DNA from 2 places in the Methylophilus sp. Leaf414 genome. Region 2 is predicted to be linked to the other one. Evidence: riboswitches for the same ligand, from Rfam matches in the RefSeq annotation. Region 2 holds a riboswitch; the other holds the start of a gene.
What was found. Region 2 has a riboswitch for thiamine pyrophosphate ahead of ASG24_RS01860 (TonB-dependent receptor). Riboswitches for the same ligand answer to the same signal wherever they lie in the genome.
Positions count from the first base shown of each region.

Region 1: it holds a riboswitch for thiamine pyrophosphate, as region 2 does, so the genes downstream of both, thiC (phosphomethylpyrimidine synthase ThiC) here and ASG24_RS01860 (TonB-dependent receptor) in region 2, are expected to answer to the same signal.

Region 1 is NZ_LMQQ01000002.1:238,646-249,004, forward strand. It holds gene ASG24_RS05560 (PAS domain S-box protein) at 1-3,132, opposite strand, end outside; gene ASG24_RS05565 (hypothetical protein) at 3,344-3,751, opposite strand; TPP riboswitch at 3,901-4,015, shown strand; gene thiC (phosphomethylpyrimidine synthase ThiC) at 4,045-5,970, shown strand; gene ASG24_RS05575 (hypothetical protein) at 6,135-7,790, shown strand; gene ASG24_RS05580 (hypothetical protein) at 7,938-8,453, shown strand; gene ASG24_RS05585 (YaeQ family protein) at 8,501-9,040, opposite strand; gene ASG24_RS05590 (TetR/AcrR family transcriptional regulator) at 9,235-9,897, shown strand; gene ASG24_RS05595 (efflux transporter outer membrane subunit) at 9,884-10,359, shown strand, end outside.
Region 2 is NZ_LMQQ01000001.1:392,192-402,550, forward strand. It holds gene ASG24_RS01840 (acyloxyacyl hydrolase) at 1-389, shown strand, start outside; gene ASG24_RS01845 (hypothetical protein) at 500-1,375, shown strand; gene pnuC (nicotinamide riboside transporter PnuC) at 1,403-2,011, opposite strand; gene ASG24_RS01855 (YkoF family thiamine/hydroxymethylpyrimidine-binding protein) at 2,047-2,307, opposite strand; gene ASG24_RS01860 (TonB-dependent receptor) at 2,357-4,471, opposite strand; TPP riboswitch at 4,568-4,671, opposite strand; gene ASG24_RS01865 (cupin domain-containing protein) at 4,845-5,120, opposite strand; tRNA gene ASG24_RS01870 (tRNA-Ser) at 5,197-5,286, opposite strand; gene def (peptide deformylase) at 5,311-5,844, opposite strand; gene ASG24_RS01880 (S-methyl-5'-thioinosine phosphorylase) at 5,878-6,633, opposite strand; gene hpnC (squalene synthase HpnC) at 6,709-7,578, shown strand; gene hpnD (presqualene diphosphate synthase HpnD) at 7,575-8,411, shown strand; gene hpnE (hydroxysqualene dehydroxylase HpnE) at 8,421-9,725, shown strand; gene ASG24_RS01900 (hypothetical protein) at 9,748-10,032, opposite strand.

The DNA.
Region 1 (10,359 bases), on a different contig from region 2:
ATTGAGGTCGATATCTTGCTGGGTCATGGTTTGCTCAATGTGAGTCGCGGGTGGTGAGACCGTCACGCCATGCAGCACCCGCGCCATTTCGGCCAGCAATAGCGGTAATTCAATAGGTTTGGAACTGAATCCATCCATATCGGCCTGTTTGGCTGCTAAACGGTCCTGCTCCAGAACGCTGGCAGTCAAGGCGATAATCGGTGTTCTATCCCAGCCTGCTTCGCGTTCCATCTCGCGAATGCGGATGCTGGCGGTTAAGCCATCGACCACCGGCATCTGTACATCCATCAAAATAATATCAAATGCCCGTGTTTGCAGGGCGTCTATGACTTCTTGGCCGTTGGTGGCCAGTGTGACTCTATGGCCCTGTTTCTCGAGCATGATATGTAACAGTTTGCGATTTTGTTCAATATCATCAGCTGCCAGAATATTCAGTGAAGGCAGGAAATTCTGGCTGGGATTAAGCTCAATCGGGCTCTCTTTGCGCGTGCCCTCTGCTAAAGGCAGGGTGACACTAAAGCAACTACCTTGCCCCAGCGTGCTGGCGGCCGTGATACGGCCATTCATCAGTTCCACCAGCTGTTTACTAATCGTAGTGCCTAGTCCGGTGCCGCCAAAACGGCGACTCATGGTGGCATCCGCCTGGGTGAAAGGCGCGAATATGCTTTCCAGACGATCGGCATCAATGCCGATGCCAGTATCTATCAGGTCAAACTGTATTTCTCCATGTGGCGTGGGGTAGACTTTTAATTCGACATAGCCGGATTCGGTAAACTTGACCGCGTTACCGAGCAGATTGGTTAACACCTGGCGGATGCGATGTTCAGCACCTTTGTAATAACCAGCGGCTTGCGGATCCAGTGATAACTTTAATTCGATCTGCTTTTTACGTGCTTGCAGCCACAACGATGAAATCACGCTATCGACCAGTTCTCGCATGGAGAAATCCAGTATTTCCAGTTCCAGCATGCCTTTTTCCAGCTTGGCGCTATCGAGAATGTCATTCAGCAAATGCAGCAGGGACTTGGCCGACTGGCTGATGGTCGACAAGTAATTGCGTTGCTCCTGCTGCATGGCGGTGTCGAGCAGCAATTCACTGAAACCGATAATCGAGTTCATCGGTGTGCGGATTTCATGACTCATATTGGCCAGGAAAGTGCTTTTTACATTGGCCGCCTCTTCGGCCTTATCCTTGGCCAGCAGCATTTCCTGTTCCATCTGTTTGCGTTCACTGATGTCGATCATAAACATCACCACTTTAATAACCTTGCCATCTATATTGCGGATCGGGCTGTAGGAGGCATGAATCCAGATTTGCTTACCATGTTTGCCATAGCGCAAGAATTCGCCATGCACAAACTCACCTTTTTTAAGCGAAATCCACTTTTGTTTATAGCGGTCTGTGGAGACAAAGTCGGGTGGACAAAGGATGGAATGATGGCGGCCGCGGATTTCAACCAGCTCATAACCGAGCAAGTCCAGAAAGCTGCGGTTGGCGTTCAGCACGAAACCATCAATGCTGAACTCGGCCATGCTGGTGGAGTTATTAATGGCATTGGCAATCCCTTCAAACTCCGCATTTTTGTGTTTGGATTCGGTCACGTCTAGCATAACCCCGTCAAGTGCCTCGGCCCTACCATCGTTGCTGTAAATGGCGGAGGCAAACTCCGATATCCACTTTTCATTACCATTGCGGTCAGTAATCCTGTATTCAATCGCATAGTTGGTACGGTTGCCAACCGCTGCTTCCACGATTGGTTGGATCCGCTGGGCATCGTCGGGATGAATCAATTGCGCAAAGTTAACTGACCCATTCAGGAAGTCTTCAACTGCCCAGCCGGTCATTTCCAGCGCAGCATCGCTGATCAGACGCATACTCCAGTTCTCATCCAGATTGCAGCGGAACGTCACGCCGGGGATGTTGTTCATCATGGAGCGGATCTGCTGATCTTTTTCGCGGATTACTTTTTCAATCGTTTTACGCTGCGTGAGGTCGGTAATAAATCCAACAAATAATCTTTCATTCGGCAGCTTGACCTCGCCCATTGCCAGGCGAATGGGGAATAACGTACCATCTTTTTTGATGGCATCTAGATCGTGGCCTTCGCCTAGCGCCTGCGCACTTACAGCATTGGTTTTAAAATAACGCCAGCGATTTTTAAAGTCGGGTTCGGGCATTAACATCGAAATGTTTTGGCCCTCAATGTCGGATTTTTGCCAACCAAACAGCCGCTCCACCGCTTCGTTGCAGGAAATAATCTGACCGCTGGTGTCGATTGTGACAATGCCATCCACCGCAGTATTCAAAATAGTCGATAATCTGGTTTCGCTGACCTGAACACTCGCCAGGGCCTGTCGGTAACTGATCAGCACATTGATTGCCGCGGCAATGATGCCTATCAATATGGTGACCAGCGTAATGCCTAGTGCCAGTGAAATGGATTGGTTATTCTCAGGATTGAAACCGGATTGTGCCTGCCCGATAAAGCGCGCAGAGGCCATGCCGGTATAATGCATGGCGGTAATGGCACTGCCCATTAACGCGCCGCCTAGCAAGATGCTTACTTTGGCTGGCAGCTTGCCTGTCTGGTTAAGGAAAATACCTGTCCATAATGAAAGGGTGGCCAAACTGATCACCACAAAGACAGACATCAATACCCAGGCCAGATCAAATTTGAGCACAGGCTCCATTTTCATAGCCAGCATGCCGGTGTAATGCATGGCACCGATGCCGGTGCCGACTGAGAGTCCACCTTTAATCAGTTTACTGTAATCAAGCTGGTTCTCTGTCATCAGGTTGAGTGCGTAATAGGATGCCAGGATGCCGGGCATCATCGAAATCATGGTGACTTCCGGGTTGTAAGTGACTTTTGTGCAGATTTCGTAGGCCAGCATGCCGATAAAATGCATGGCCCAAATGCCTGCTCCAAGCGAGATTGAGCTGGCGATAATGGAAAACTTCTGTGACACCAGCGAAGTTTGTTTTTGTGAAATGCGGGTTAGCTGTAGCGCCAGCACCGAGGTGCCGATGGCTACCAGCGCGGATAGTATCACTAGCCATGGATTATAAGTTCCATAGAGCAGGGCGGTGGGCGATCCTTCCCTGAAAAAGAAAATACTGTACCAATCCATGCGGTGATGGCCCTCAATAAAAAATGTTAATCGTGCTAGCGATATTTTATCTTGTGCACACGATAAATAATATTGAGAACAATGCTGTTTTTAAAGGCTATTTCACCATTTAGGTGATTGAAATACATCGGTATTTTGCATGTGTCGGAAAAGCAGAAAACCCCGCAGATGCAGGGTTTTTCTGGGGCAGGCAGTGCTGATTTTCAGGTGGTTAATGACACAGCACGTGACAAATCAGCTGGTAACAAATCGTCATAAAGCCGATGGTGGTCAGCATAAAACTGATGGCAGAAAATACCTTCCATTTCATTTTGCTCCAGAAATCGGTATCAAATGCCGCAATGGTGAAAATGGTCGGGTTGGTAAAGCCGCCGATAGCCATACAGACACAGGCAAAATGATGTAATTCAATGCCAGCGGTTTTGGATGCAGCAAAAAAGCCAAGTTGGAAAAGTGCCATCAAGGCGTAATCCACGTGGGCACGGATCATGGTTTTGTAATCGACCAGAAAGCCGCCATCGATTCCCTGAATAGGAAACCAGCGTGCAAAAGTCATCAACCATGCGGATAAAATTAAAGCGCTAGTACAAGCGACTGCGCCAATCAATAAGACGTCCATTTTTCTCTCCTGAGCTCTGATTTAAAAGGGTTTCCCATATTGTTATTGTGTGGGGAAATGTGATTGTAGACAGATCTGTCTGTCTGTCAATATGCGGCATTATTCAATGCATGAAAACTTGCGTTCTCCGGCGTTTTCGCGCACAATTCGTTCCTTGCTAGGGGTCTGTAAATCCTTCATTTCATTCGAAGTTTTTACAGTGAGAGTTACCCTTCGAACCTGATGCGGGTTATTCCGCCGTAGGGAATGCATATCTCCGCGCATCCTTACGTCTTTATCTTTTAAGGATGCCAATGAACGCCATAGACAAAAACCTTCAGTCCCAGACTCCGCAATCCCAGATTTCTCAAAGCAAAAATATCAAATTCGTCAACGCGGATGCCAAAGTTGATGAAGGGGCTACCAAACCTTTCGCTAAGTCACGCAAAATCTACATACAAGGTTCACGTCCGGACATCCAGGTGCCGTTCCGTGAAATCTCGCTGAGTGATACGCCTTCCAGTTTTGGCGGTGATGTTAACCCCCCGGTAGTGGTATATGACACTTCCGGCCCTTATACCGACCCAGCAGTAGAGATTGATATCCGTAACGGTTTGCCTGCTTTGCGCGCGCAATGGATTATGGAACGTGGCGATGTAGAGCAGCTGGATGGCCCGACCTCTGAGTTCGGTCAGCAACGTCTGATTGATCCCGAGTTGTCGCAAATGCGTTTCAACCTGCATCGCAAACCGCTGCGTGCCAAAGCTGGCATGAATGTCAGCCAGATGCACTATGCACGCAAGGGCATCATCACGCCGGAGATGGAATTTATCGCCATCCGCGAAAACCAGCGTCGTGAAAACATGAGCGAATTGCTACAAACGCAGCATCCTGGCCAGAATTACGGTGCCAGTATTCCATCTGTAATCACGCCTGAATTCGTGCGTGACGAAGTGGCACGTGGCCGTGCGATTATCCCTTCCAATATCAACCACCCCGAAATCGAGCCCATGATCATTGGCCGTAATTTCCTGGTTAAAATCAACGCCAATATCGGGAATTCCGCACTGGGTTCTTCCATCTCTGAAGAAGTAGAGAAAATGGTGTGGGGTACGCGTTGGGGCGGTGATACTGTGATGGATCTGTCCACTGGTAAAAACATCCATGAAACCCGCGAATGGATTATCCGTAATTCACCAGTGCCTATCGGTACCGTGCCTATCTACCAGGCGCTGGAAAAAGTGAACGGCAAGGCTGAGGACCTGACCTGGGAAATCTTCCGCGACACCTTGATCGAGCAGGCAGAGCAGGGCGTGGATTACTTTACGATCCATGCCGGTGTCCGCCTGGCTTATATCCCCATGACGGCCAAGCGTATGACCGGCATCGTATCGCGCGGTGGTTCTATCATGGCGAAATGGTGCCTGGCGCATCATAAAGAGTCATTCCTGTATGAGCATTTTGAAGATATCTGCCAGATCATGAAGCAGTACGATGTGTCGTTTTCGCTGGGCGATGGCCTGCGTCCTGGTTCTATCTACGACGCCAACGACGAAGCGCAATTTGCCGAGCTGAAAACCCTGGGTGAGCTGACGCAGATCGCCTGGAAACATGATGTACAGTGCATGATCGAAGGCCCAGGTCACGTACCTATGCACCTGATCAAGGAAAACATGGATCTGCAACTGGAGCATTGTGGTGAAGCCCCGTTTTACACTTTGGGCCCATTGACCACTGACATTGCGCCTGGCTATGACCATATCACTTCCGGGATTGGTGCGGCGATGATAGGCTGGTATGGCTGTGCCATGCTCTGTTATGTGACACCGAAAGAGCATTTAGGCCTGCCGGACAAAGAAGATGTGCGTGTTGGTATTATCACTTACAAGATTGCAGCCCATGCTGCCGATTTGGCCAAAGGCCACCCGGGCGCGCAGATTCGTGACAATGCTTTATCCAAAGCACGTTTTGAATTCCGCTGGGAAGACCAGTTCAACCTTGGCCTGGACCCTGAAAAAGCCAAGGAATTCCATGATGAAACCCTGCCGCAGGAGGGCGCGAAGCAAGCACACTTTTGCTCTATGTGCGGCCCGCATTTCTGCTCGATGAAGATCACGCAGGATGTACGCGACTATGCGGATAAACTGGGCGTGGATGAGCAGGCCGCTTTGCAAAAAGGCATGCAGGAAAAAGCGATAGAGTTCGTGAAAAAAGGCAGCGAGGTTTACCAGAAAGTTTGATTGCCCAAAAGGTTGTACAAACCCTGTAAATAAAACCGGCTAACCGCCGGTTTTTTATTGCTTTAAATTTGCTTATTTAATGAGCAAAGCTAGGCTTTTTCTCAACATTCAAATCAGTGTTTACGCGATATAGTCTACAGTCTACACAGCGCATATAGGGTTGCATGATGGCAGATAACCTGCAAAGCAGCATCGTAAGAGACTTCCGGCAAACATTGTTGTGGCCGATACAGCTGATGACGGAAAACAGCGATCCCTATGCCATGCATTGCCCGTGGAAGACCTTAAGCGCCGACCCTGAGTCGAAATGGGTGGAAATAAAGGACGAATTTTTACAGGATTCGCCTCACTTAAGCGAAGCACGCTATCAGGAGTTCGTCACCTTCTTGCCATTTGCGCAGCGTTTTTTATACGGCGAAGGCCGCCACGGTCGCGAAGCGGGTGGCTATGGCGAGTCGCCTATCCATATTTTTACCCGCAGCGATATCAGCCATGTCCGCATTAAATTGCATGACGAACCCGAAAGCCTGCTACTACGGGTTTCGCATGTAGAGCTTTATTTCTTTTTTGACATCGATGTCGCGATGCTGGCTTTCGAAGTTACCGGCAACGACTTGCCATTAAAATCTGCCATGGAGATTCTTTACCGTCTGGGCCGAACCTATCCCAACTATTGGGATGATACCGGCGAAGGCGGACACTGCGCAGAGCGCATTGAATGGCTGGATAAACAGGGTGGGGTCATTGCCCGCTCGGATTATGAAGACAAGGGGCGCTACCTTGCTTATGTGAAAGAAAACCATGTGCCGTGCGTGTCTTTACATTGGCTGGCGTTGCTGCATCCATTGGTGCCGCATTATTCCGGGCAGCAGGGCGCGCTACGCTACCGTGAAATAGAGTATCAGCGCATGCCGCTGATGGCTTACCTGTCTTTTGATGATGTCAGCCAGCTCAGCCGCGGTGATATGATCCGCCTGGGCCTGGTATGCCAGCCCTGGCATTCAGAAACTTTGCCCTTTACCGAACACTTTTTGCAGGAGTTTGAAAAAAACAACTGCTATGACCGCTACTGGGATGAGTCACGCGTAGACCCATGGAGCACAACGCGCATCATGTGCACCGGGCAAAATTTTGTGGTGGTTGGGAGCCATCAGCACCGTGTTTTTACCAATGAGAAAACCGGTATCAAGCGCCATTACCAAAACCAGTATTTCCTGCTGTTCCTGATTGCGCATTTCCAGAAAGCGGCCCTGCTGATGCTGTCTGACCGCATGGTGCAAGCCATCAGCCGGCTGGATATCCAACGAGAAGACTCGGTCAAGGCGTTCCGCGCGCGCATCCGCCATGCAACGGCAGTATTTTTAAGATTTACGCACCGCTACTGGTTTGAGAATGTGTCAGACCAGGCAGTCGCCAAAGACCTGTTTACCCTGATGCTGAAACAGCTGGATTCTGTGAGCCTGTTTGAAAAAACCCGCCGCCGCATTATGGATATGGCGGAATATCTGGAAGGCGAAGAAATCAAACGCCAGGCCGATACCGTGGTGCGACTTACAGTAGTCACCATTCTGGGCCTGATCGGCACCATGACCAGCGGACTGCTGGGCATGAACCTGATAGATCTTACCCAAAGCAATTTGATGGAAAAGGTGGCTTATTTTGCACTGGTGTTTATCCCGGTTAGCCTGCTTACGTTTTACACAGTGATTAAATCCAGAAGGTTATCGCTATTCCTGGACGCGCTTTCTAACGAAGGTGCAGGGCTGCGCTACAAGTTGAGCAAGCTTAAGAGTGTGTGGATGGGTAGGCTCGAAGATTAAAAATATCGATAAATTAAGCAGTTAGTACGTGATTCCTTGGTTTGAATCGAAAAGTGAGTTGCACTTTCACATGTGTTAAAAAGTGAATCTTTGGGCTGATACCTTATCAAAAATTACAACATGATGTGAATCGATGACGAGAACGTAATGAGACGAAAGCTCTATTTTGTTTTGCCTAATATCAACACTGCCCACATCATGATGGATGAGTTGCTGTTGGATAGAATTGACGAAAACCACATCCATTTTCATGCCGAAAAAGAGCAGGAATTGGGTAATTTGCCTAAAGCAGTCGCCATGGAAAAATCCGATGTTATTTATAGCGCCATGGGCGGTTTTTTGTTCGGCGCTTTATTTGGTTTGCTTGGTGGCGTATTGGCTTATATGGTGCCGTGGTGGTTTGGCGAAGTTTCGCTCACCGTGATCCCCTACTGCATCATATTAGGCGCGTTGGCTTGTGCTGCCTGGGCAGCTGCGGTGGCAACAGCGGCGCCCAGTTATCGTATCAGGTCGTATAAAAGCGCGATGGAACAGGGTAATGTACTGATGATTGTGTCAGTGCCATTGCGCAGGCTGAATGAGATTCGCCGCCGTTTAGCCAGCCGCCATCCGGAGGCTATTTACACTGGGATATGGCCTGCCGAGCATCATTTGTTTCCATAATAAAAAGCCAGCAGTGCTGGCTTTTTAGTATCAATGCAGTGATTGTCTCACTCAACTTCTTTCAAGCGGACAACTTCCAGCTCGAAACTACCGCCTTCATAACTCACCAGTATTTGCTGGTCCTGGATTGTAAAGCTGATCGAGAGGCTTCTAGCCGCAGCTGCCGCCAGTTGCTCGGTATCAGGCAGATTAATTACCGTGACATTGTCGAGCTTAAGTATCGCTTTACTGTTCTGTGCCCACCACATATCGGCAGTCCTGCCGCCATATAACACCTGCACCACATGTCTGGATCTGCCGCACGCTTTGCGGATTTCGCGCTCTTCCGGTAGCCCAACGCATATCCAGCGTTCAATCGCGCCTGTTAAGTCTTTTTGCCAAAGGTCTGGCTCATCTTCTTCGCTGAGTCCATTCCCAAATGCCAGGTTTTCATCGGCATACAGCACAAACGCCAGCAAACGGACCATTAATCGCTCATCCGTTTCCGAGGGATGTTTGGCCAGCGTAAGGTTGTGCTGTTGATAGTAATGCCTATCCATATCCGCAATGTTGAGGTCTATTTTATAGATGGTGGATTTCAGCGCCATGCCTGAGCAATCTCGTTTAAATTTAAGTGATGCGAGTATAGCAAACCCTGCATGACAAGCACCGGTAATCATCATCGGCACACTCAAGTATCAGGGCGGATACAACAAACTACTTGCGTGGTTAGAGAAAATGCTTAAAATAAAAATGAAACGTTTTATTTTTATTTATGCAGAATCCTACATTTTTATCCGCAATGGACATTTCACCCCATAAAGTTAAAGCTGGCCGCCCCAAAGCGGGCACCGAGCACGAACGCCATGCGTTGATGCTCGAGCAGGCATTAGAGCTGTTTATGGTTGAAGGTGTTTCACAAACCAGCGTTGCACGCATTGCGAACGTGTGCGGGGTTTCGACGCGAACCATTTATGAGCGCTTTGATAATAAATATGCGCTGCTAATTGCAGCGATCAAACATATGGTGGAAAAAGATGTCTCTGCCATGGTGCAAATCGATAATCTATCTAACCAGACGCTGCAGCAGGTGCTGACCGATATTGGCCGCTTTATGCTCAATCGAGTACTGGAACCGCGCATGTTGTCCTTCTTTAAAATTGGGGTGGCCGAAGCCTCGCATTTACCGGAATTAGCCCGCGCGATGAAAGCGGTGGGACCGGAGCGGATTCATCAAATGCTGTCTGATATCTTTAGTTTCTATGCCGCAAAAAACATGTTGCCGACCCTGGATTTCAAGCGCGCTGCCGAGTCTTATTGTGAGCTGCTGATTGCCTCACCGCGTCAGAAGGCTTTGTTTGGTGTGCTAGGTCCAGACTGGGATGCCGAAGCGCACCTCACTTTTGTGGTGAATTTGTTTTTGCACGGATTACAGGGAATGGAGCCAGCCAATGCGGTTAAGTAAACATTGGATTTGGCTATGCATACTGCCGCTGGCCGGATGTTCGGTCATTGATGAATATATCCGCCCCAACCCGATCACGGTTCAGGAGTGGCAAGCACCGTTACCACATAACGGCAACGTCAGTTCATTAACCAACTGGTGGGGGCAATTCAAAGATCCGGTGCTGGACCAATTACTGGCACAGGCACAAAAAGAAAGCCCTTCGCTGGAAATTGCGTTGGCTAATATCCGTACCGCGCGAGCTAACGTACTTTCCGCACGCGCGCAGGGGATTCCTGATTTAACCAGCACCGGTAGTATGAACCGCAGTAAAGGCGGTGGTGGCGGTGGAGCGTTCCCTGCTACTACGATTGAGATTGATTCGATTACGCTGGATGCCAGCTGGGAAGTCGATCTGTTTGGCAAAATCAAGGCAGCTAAACAAGCAGCCAAAGCACAACTGGAAGCGAAAAAAATCGCGTG
Region 2 (10,359 bases):
ATGATTTCGACGGTTCGCATTCTGCCGCTGACTTTCGCCTGGAATATGAGGCTGATTCCAATATATGGCTGGACAATCTTAAACCCTGGGCGGCTGTGCAAACCACCACCGACGGCACTATTTGGCTGGGAGGTGGATTGTTGTACGACTGGCAGTTTACTCAAACCTGGCATTTGAAACCCAGCCTGGGCGCCGGTTACTATAGCCGCGGCAGCAGCGATCTTGATCTGGGCCATCCGCTAGAGTTTCGTTCGCAATTGGAAATTGCCAAGGATATCAACGATCAACAAAGCCTTGGACTGGCAGTCAGCCACTTATCAAACGCCGATCTAGGCAATGAAAACCCTGGCGTTGAAGTATTAAGTGTTTATTGGCACTATAAATTCTAGCCTTAATATATCGATAGCACCGATTCATCAGCTTTATCCCCATACTCACGCCAGCGACTTGTGACCAGCGGATGATTTAAACCCGATGATGGCTTAAAATATAGCCTCACATGTTTACTTATCCGCAACTCACTCCACTCGAACAAGCCAGTTTACCGAAACTGATTGCCCAACCAAGTGCTATCCCGAATAAATTTGAGGATAGTACGCATCAGCTGTTTTATTGCCAAACGGCGGATGGTGAAATGGTGTTGAAAGTTTGCAATCAGACGAATATAGGAAAATCTCACTTCTGGCTAGGCGCAAACCGTTTATTTGCCGCTGACTTTCCAAACAGTTTGGGCACTATCCATTTGACGCACAATTTTTTGGAAAGAAATGGTGCCCTCACCGTGCCTGATTTTGCCTCAGCAAGTAGCAATCGATTTGTAATCAGCCGTTTTTTAACCGGGGAAGATGTAAAACCGGAGCTTATCGGCGATTTGTGGGTAATACAGTTAGCCGAACATATCGCAAAACTGCATCAATGCACATACGCCAGCTGGGGCAAGCTACATGCGCCGGAACTTTCTGCAAAAGACTGGGCCAGTCGTTTGCGGGAAACCCTAGTTTTTTTGCTTGAGCAGCACGACGCGCCCATTGCTGAACCGTTACTTACTGAAGTGTTAGCGCAAGCAAAAAATATCCAGGAAATCGAATTCGTCCCCGTGATGTTGGATTTGCGTTGGGATCAGTTCCGTTGTTTAAGCAACAATAATCTGGCGCTGATTGATCTTGATGCGTTCGTGATTGCACCACGTGCACTGGATTTGGTCTTACTTGAATATGTATTAACACCCGCGCAATTGGCTTTATTTAAGCAACATTATATTCAAACGCATAGCTGGCCTGACCACACTGCCAATACACTCTGCTACCAGCTACTGTTATTTTTGATGAATATACTGGGTGAAACTGATTTGGCAAAGTGGATGCAGCGTATATAAATCAATCACTTTTATCGCCTTTAGCATTCAAGCTTGTTGCCGGTAAAGCTTCACCCAACTGATAAAGCCTACAATCGCCAGGATAGTGTTCAGCACAAATAAAGCGGCAGTAGCGTAATAACCTGTTTGAATATACAAAAGCGTGGCAGCGCCATCAATCACCGCCCAATATAGCCAGTTCTCCAACACCTTCCTGGCGATCAGCCAGGTATTCATGACAGAAAAAACCGTCGTATATGCATCTAAGACAGGGCTTTGCGATTGTCCGCTTTTTTGCAAATAGGCACTTACCATAGCACTCACGACCACGCCGACAGCAATAAAACCAACATGCCAAAGCCAGGGCCAACGGCTGATCGATAACGTGTCAGTTTGCTTGCCATGTGTATGCCATAGCCAAAAGCCATAAATCGCCATACCCATATAATAGAAATTCAGCAGCGCCTGCATAGGAAGCTGACCTTCCCAAAACAGCGCGGTGTAAACCAGCGTGCTCAAGAAAGCAAACAGCCAGCACCACTGCGACTCTTTAGATGCCAGCAGAATATAGGCAACACCCATCAAGGCTGCGGCAATTTCCCATGAAGACATTTGCTGAAATGCAGTCAGGACAGGCTGAAGATTATCTTGGTTCATGGCTGGAAAGCACCTAAGAAGTTAACAAATGGTGGCTATACATCAACAACATCAGCCCTGTCAGTGCCGATAAACTTCATTACAAACACACTGTGTGGCAGCGCATTGAACACTGCTTCCATTTCCGCATCCAGGCAATCCATCACTTCGCGATATTCACCGAATACTTGCGTCGCCAGGCTGTTGCGCTTTACCACCAGATTTTTATTGACTTCGAGTTTATTAATAAACTCGAGAATAGGCTCTACATAACCTTCGGTTAAAGGGTATAAACTGATATCGACTGAAATACGCATATAAACTCCAACAAGTAAAATAGTTTAAAGGCCAGGGCGGCCTTTTGATTTAATAATCGTAAGTGACCGTGACACCAGCAACGCGTGGCTCGGCAAACTGAACGTATTTTTCATCTATAAAGTTTTTGGCCGGGTTGTTACCAAAGTAAAAACCGCGCGTGGCATAGTCTTTGTCCAATATGTTTCTCGCCCACACGTTGACTTTCCAGTGCTTATCGTACTTATACTCAGCACTGGCATTTAATAAGGCATAGCCGTTGGATTTTGCCTTGTGACTGTCTGAAAAGTAGAAGTCTGACTTACCCTCTACATTTGCGCGTAACGTCCAGGCTGCATTGGCATAAAACTCCGAACCGAGATTCAAGGTATATCTAGGTGCATGGGCTACTTGGCGGCCATCGTAGTTAATCGTTGTTGGTACACTGGCTACATTCTTAATAAAACTATAATTATCGAATGTTGCATCTAAGTATCCTAGTGAACCCAGCATGCGAAATTTATCAGTAACAAACCAGTCCACACTGGCTTCCAAGCCCTGATGTGTAGCTTTGGAAGCATTCTCATAAAACTCTACAAAACTGCCTGATCCAGGTATTTGTGCTGAGCTTTGTGTTTGCGCATCTAAACGCTTTGCATAAAACGCAGCCAGATTGGTAATCAAGGCCCCATCCAACCAACTGGATTTAAGTCCTGTTTCAAAATTCCACATATACTCAGTGTTAAACTGTCTTTGACTTTGAGGCAAACCAGCCTTGTTATTAATGCCCCCGGGCTTATAACCGCGCGTCAATGAGGTATAAAGGAGTTGATCCGCGTTAGCCTGGTAATTCAAGCCTAACTTGGCGCCCAATAGTGTTTCATTCACTTTTTTATGCAAACTGCTTGGTGCTAACTCTACGATGCCAGCATCAGAATATTTCGCCTTGAAATCCTCAACTCTCAAACCGGAAACCAAGGTTAATTTGTCTGTCAAATGACTATCAAATTGTCCGAATATCGCGGTATTTTCAGTTTTATAATCACCCGCCAATTGATTCAAGTAGGTAGGCCCATAGGTACTTCTGTAATCTGAAAAAGACTTAAAATTCTCATCTTGCACAAAGCGATAAATACCAACCGTCCAATCGGTTGTGCCGTTGAAAATACGGCCAGCCTTGTCAGATAACGCACGCAACTCAAACGAATAATTATCTCGGTCACGATTATACTTTTCACCATCAGTTGCTGTGCTCCAGTCACCATCAAAACTATAAGTCGATGAGGAGTTTAAATAAGTGGCTTCAGACTGAATAATCACCGCATCTGAGGCCTGCCAATTAGCCTTTACTCTAAAAGCATTGGTATTCTGTGTATCTGCACCTGGTTGATTAGATTTACTGCGCCTTGAGTTGTCTAAGGTAAATGCGTCATAACCGTTATTCACATTCACATGCATCAAGGTGAAATCTAAGGTTAAATCCTCGGTCGCAAATAACTTGAATTTACTGCGGAACGTTAATTCATCCTGTTTTTGCGTATCATCACGGCCTAAAGTGTCGTTCTGCATATAGCCATCAGATTTGTGAGTATAGATGGAAGCACGCCCGAGTAACTGATCCTCAACAATAGTGCCGCCAACTGCTACGCCAAAATTACGCGTGTTATATTCACCCACACCAGCCTGTGCACGCATTTTAAATTCTTTGGTAGGTTCAGCACTACGCATAGTAATCGCGCCAGCGATTGCATTGGGGCCAAACTTTGTACCTTGAGGTCCTTGCAGCACTTCTACAGAATCGATATCAAACAAGGTCGCGGCACCGCCAAGTCGGCTAAAGTCGATGCCATCAATGATCAGACCAACGGATGGATTCACAGGATTATCATATTGACTGAGTATCCCCATCCCGCGAATCTGGAAAAATCGCCCTCGCGATGCGCCTGCTGACACATTAACATTCGGTGCCAGATTCAAAACTTCTTCCAGATGCTGCGCGCTGCGCGCCTCTATGGTTTCTTTATCAATTTCAGTCAGGCTGACAGCGGTTTTCTGAGCGTTGCTAGGGCGGAAATCCGCACTCACCACAACGTCCTGGAGCTTCACTGCCTTATCATCTTCGGCGGCCAGCAATGGCGTGCTCAGTAAAAGCCCAATCAGGGACAAGGGTTTTGTAATCGGTTTCATGAAAATCCTTTCTATAAGACACATAAAAAGGACAGGGGGAGAGTGACAATGACGTGAGTAGGTTTGTTGAGGGACAACAAACCAAAAACATTTGCGTTGTAGATGCTCTGCCTGTCCCTACGCCAGCATTATCTGGGTCAGGTTCATTGGGTTTCTCACTAGCGCGAGATCTCAGGTGTTAGCCACCCCAAGGCGATTTGATTTTTCAATCAGGATGAGATTGTAGGTTGATATCGATTACTTTGCTAGAGAGTGATGCTGTATTGCGTTTAAATACTCTGCATACTTTGCAAAATTTAAAGATAAAGATTGATTCAATAAAAAAGCCCTGCGATGCAGGGCTTTTTTATTGAATACTTGCTACTACAATCTATTAGAAATGTTTGTAGTGTTTTTTCAATTGCTTTACAACTTCCCACTGGGATTTCAGGCCTTTTGGAAACTCAACGTAGTCACCAGCTTTGATTGTTACTGTGTCGCCACCTTGTGGAGTCACTTTGAATTCGCCTTCCAACACGTAAGCTTTTTCAGTCGCAGTGAAATCCAGAGGGAATTTTGAAGGTGCGCAATCCCAGGTATTCCAGCTTTTTACGCCCAGGTCATTCAATTTTTCTTCAGATGGATTGTGGTCGATGATGATTTGAGTCATGACATATTCCTTAATAAATTAAAGTGATTATAAAACTTTAAATAGAAATGCCGCATTTATGCGGCATCTTGGTAACTGGCGGAAGAGGTGAGATTCGAACTCACGGAGGGCGTGAACCCTCGACAGTTTTCAAGACTGTAGCATTAAACCGCTCTGCCACTCTTCCGGAAGGCAGAATTATAGCAAACAATCAGTCGTCTGGAAGTGTTATTCCAGGAAAAAGTACATCATTAAAGCCAAATTTTGTTAGATCGCGGATACGCATGGGGTAAAGTATGCCAAAAAGATGATCACATTCGTGCTGCACTACCCTTGCATGGAAACCGCTGACAGTGCGATCTATCACGTTACCTTGCGGGTCAAAACCTTTATAACGTAAATGCTGAAACCTTGGAACAACACCACGCATGCCGGGTACCGACAAGCACCCTTCCCAGCCATCTTCCTCTTCGTTTCCAACAGGTATGAGCTCAGGATTAATTAGGATGGTAAATGGCACTTCCTCAGCATCCGGGTAACGCGGATTTTTGCCGACACCGAACATGACCACCTGCAGACTCACGCCAATTTGAGGCGCGGCAATCCCGGCACCATTCATCTCGGTCATGGTGTCATGCATGTCTTGTATTAATGCATGCAAGTCTGTTGTATCAAACTCGGTGACTTTTTCAGCCACTTGATACAACACCGGGTCGCCCATTCTGAGCACTGGTTTAATAGCCATGATCAGGCTCCATTACATATATCGAAAAATAGATCATGCGGTCGCGCAGTTGTGGTCAGATAAATATTGCGCAATCACACACTTCACTTTTTCCATGGTTTGCTGCAATAAAGGCATCACCTGCTCAAAATGAATGGCTTGCGCGCTATCGCCGCGACCGGCAGCAAAATTAGCTACCGGGCAAAGCGCGGCATAGGAAACACCCAGCTCGCGTGCTAACACCGCCTCCGGCATACCAGTCATACCCACAACGGTTGCGCCATCTCGTTCATATCGGTCAATTTCAGCGGCGGTTTCCAGTCGGGGCCCTTGTACGCAGGCATAAACGCCACCTTCCACCAATCCACAGCCTGCATCAAGAGCTGCTTTCTGGCAGCGCTCACGCATGGTTTGCGAATAAGGCTGGGTGAAATCAATGTGCCTTACCGGCAACTCCACACCGTCGTGGTAGGTGTTATCCCGGCCATAGGTGTAATCCAGAATCTGGTTAGGCAAAACGATATCGCCAGGAATAAGGTTTTGTGAAATACCCCCTACTGTCGCTACTGCCAGCAAGTCTCTCACACCTACCGAATGCAACGCCCAGATATTAGCGCGGTAATTGACTGCATGTGGTGGAATGGTATGTCCGCCGCCGTGTCGCGCCAGGAAAACCACTTCCTTACCGTTTATTTCACCAAAAACCAGTGGCTGTGAAGGTTTGCCATATGGCGTGCGCACAATCAGGCGTTTTGAAATATTCAGATTGGTGAGCTCTGTCAGCCCGGTGCCCCCAATAATGCCTAACATCCTATGATCTCTCTCTATTAACGCTAGTTATATCCAAGGTGTAAGCGTATCACGGATTTATGGCATACTTAAGCCATGCAAGCCTTTTCCAAGCCAGTGAAGACACCGGCCAGCCTGCCACTGGCACAGACACATTATGAGAATTTCCCGGTAGCTTCATTGTTGCTCCCCGCGCATTTACGCTATGCAGTTAGTGTGATTTACCAGTTTGCGCGAGAAGCCGATGATATTGCCGATGAAGGCGACGCCAGTGAATCGGAGCGTTTGCAGGCACTACAGTCCTACGAAGATGAGTTATTACTGATCCAGGCCTATATTCAGGCTGAACGGCCGCTGTTTAAAACGTTGCAGCATGTAGTCAGAGCACACAAGCTTGAGGTGCAATCCCTGCTGGATTTAATCAGTGCCTTTAAGCAAGATGTCGTTAAAACCCGCTACGCCAATTTTGAAGATTTACTGGATTATTGCCGCCGCTCCGCCAATCCGGTTGGCAGGTTGATGCTGCAATTATATGGCGCGGATACAGCGCAAAACCGGCAATGGTCAGACCAAATCTGCACCGCTTTGCAGTTGATTAATTTCTACCAGGACATTGCCATTGACCTGCAAAAGCATGGCCTAAACGGGCGCATTTATCTATGCCAGGACGAAATGCTCGCTGCCGGTATCACCGAACAGGATTTACGCCAGCAACGATTAGATGCTATCTGGCAGGCATTCTTTTTGTACAATGTAGCCCGCGCCGAGCAATTATTGCAGGCCGGTAAACCGCTGGGCAGACATTTGACTGGCCGTATCGGGTTCGAGCTGCGCATGATAGTCGCCGGTGGCGAACGTATTATTTACAAATTGAAGCGTTGCCGTGGCGATATTTACCATCACCGTCCAACACTGAATGCTTTTGATTGGCCGATTATTTTGCTGAAAGCCCTGTTTAAACAATGACCCCGCAACAATACTGCCAGCAAAAAACAAAACAAAGCGGCTCCAGCTTTACACTGAGCTTTGTGTTTTTGCCCAGGCAAAAACGTGAAGCAATGACTGCGCTGTATGCATTTTGTCGAGAAGTGGATGATGTCGTCGATGAATGTACGGATTACCAGATCGCACAAACCAAGCTGCAATGGTGGAAACAGGAAATACATCGTTTATTTCATGAAACCCCGCAGCACCCGGTCACCAAGGCATTGAAGCCAGTGGTGGAAGAATTTGGCTTGCAAGAAGCGCATTTCATAGAAATTATCGATGGCATGCAAATGGATACGCAGTACAACCGCTATGCCGATTTTGAGCAACTGGCATTATATTGCTACCGCGTCGCCAGCGTCGTCGGCCTGCTCTCGGCGCAAATTTTTGGCTACAGTGATAAATCCACCCTGGGCTATGCGCATGACCTGGGGATGGCTTTCCAGCTGACCAACATTATTCGCGATATTGGCGAAGACGCGCGACGCGGCAGGATTTATATCCCGATTGATGAACTGGAAAAAGCGGGTGTGACTGAACAGCAGTTACTGCAAAGCCAGGCCTCTGTACAAACACAGGCTTTATTACTCAAGCAGATTGAGCGTGCAGAAATGTTTTATGACAAAGCCATCAACCAGTTGCCTGAAGCTGATATCAAAACCCAGCTACCTGGCCTGATGATGGCAGCCATTTACCGCGCACTACTGCGGGAAATCAAGCAAGACCCTAATCTGGTGCTTAACCACAAAGTCATGCTGCCCCCTTTCAGGAAACTGAAACTGGCCCTGGGCGTATGGTTTAAACGCCGCTGATACATTGGAATGCTTAACCACACGCCTACTCCCCGCAATATCGCGGTTGTCGGTGCCGGGCTGGCCGGGCTGGCGGCCGCATACACCTTACTGAAATCAGGACATAAGGTATCGCTATTTGAAGCTGCCCTGCAAGCCGGTGGCCGTGCGCGTGGTGTGCCACATGCTGAAGCCATGCTAGATAATGGCCAGCATTTATGCATAGGAGCCTATCAGGCGACGCTGGCATTATTAGCTGAAGCTGGCCTTGACACTGAGCATCTCTTTATCCGTTTACCCCTGACGTTGCATATGCATCATCGCTCAGGTCGCATGTCACTCGTTACATCCACCTGGTTACCTGCTCCGCTGCATTTATTGTGGGGATTGCTCACCGCGCGTGGATTGACTGTTAACAGCAAATGGCGAGCCGTCCGCTGGATGTTGTGGTTAAAACAATCTGCATTTACATTAGCGCAAGATACCACTGTTGAAAACCTGTTACAGCAAGGCCACCAAACAGAAACTGCTATCAAGGCCTTATGGGAGCCTTTGTGCCTGGCCGCATTGAATACCCCTATCCAGATTGCCAGTGCGCAGGTATTTCTGAATGTATTGCGTGACAGCTTTCAGCAAAAGCGGTCAGACAGTGACTTTCTGATTCTGAAGTCGGATTTATCCAGCAGCCTGATTGAGCCTTTGCTGGGGAAAATTACCATCTCAGGTGGCAAAGTATCATTGCGCACGCCTGTGATTTCTGTCAAAAACGAACACTCTCATTGCGTGCTGGAAACCTCAGAAGGCACACAGTTATTCGATGATGTGATTCTGGCTGTAGGCCCGCATCAATTGAAAACCGTGGCTAGTGACATTGCGGTGCCAACATTTGAATACAAGCCGATCACCACGGTGTACCTGCAATATTCCACTCATTTCAGGCTACCTTACCCAGTCATGGGATTGTATGACGGTCTGGCACAATGGGTATTCGACAGAGGGCAATGCTGTGGCCAGGCAGGTTTGCTGGCGGTAGTGATCAGTGCACATGGGCCATTAAATGTTGATAAGGCAGCATTGATACAACAATGTATCAATGAGTTGAATCAGGCATTGTCATTGCATGACATCCAACTTGAAACAGCACCATTGTGGACGCAAATCATTACCGAAAAGCGCGCCACGTTCAGTTGCACGCCATATTTACATCGCCCGCAAAACAAGACTTCCCAGCCGCATATCTACCTTGCGGGCGATTATACTGCCGGGCCCTATCCAGCCACCATTGAAGGCGCTGTCAGAAGTGGTGTCGCGGCTGCCAATCTGATATTGGGCTAGACCGAACTCCGCTCTGCCAGCTTCAAGCTTGCGGATCTTTGCAGCCTACTACCAAATGGTTTCTGGCCGGGACATAGATACCGTCACCTGCATCCGGATAAGTCTCACGATAGGAAAGATGCGGATCAACTTCAAAACCATGTGAGCAGTTTTCACTGGCTTTTTCCTTGCATTGCTCCAGCGTGGTATTAAATTCGCTACAGGTAAGTTTGTAACCCGGCCTGCCATCGCTGGTAGCGTGTGGCGTTGGCTGGTTACTTGCGCAAGCAGATAGCAGCAGGGAAATCAGTATTAGCGTTTTTTTCATTGTTTCTCTCCATTTCCACCTTTATTACATCCCGTCATATTATTGTCATATTGGTGTGTTAAGGACACACACAGAATAAGGCAAGAAACGAACCATATAGTTTCATGAAGATTTTGTGAAAATAACCGCGTCGATTCAACGCCAAGCCTTACACAGACTTGTATCCAGACGGCTACAAACTGCTACAAAACCGGGCGCTTTGTAACTGACTTACCAGTTTAAACTTCTTATACTGCACTCACTGGAATCAATACGCAGTCATGAATCAATACACAGTCTTTAAAATGCTCTGTTAAGAATAAAACAGGATTTTATGCATAGCGGGCA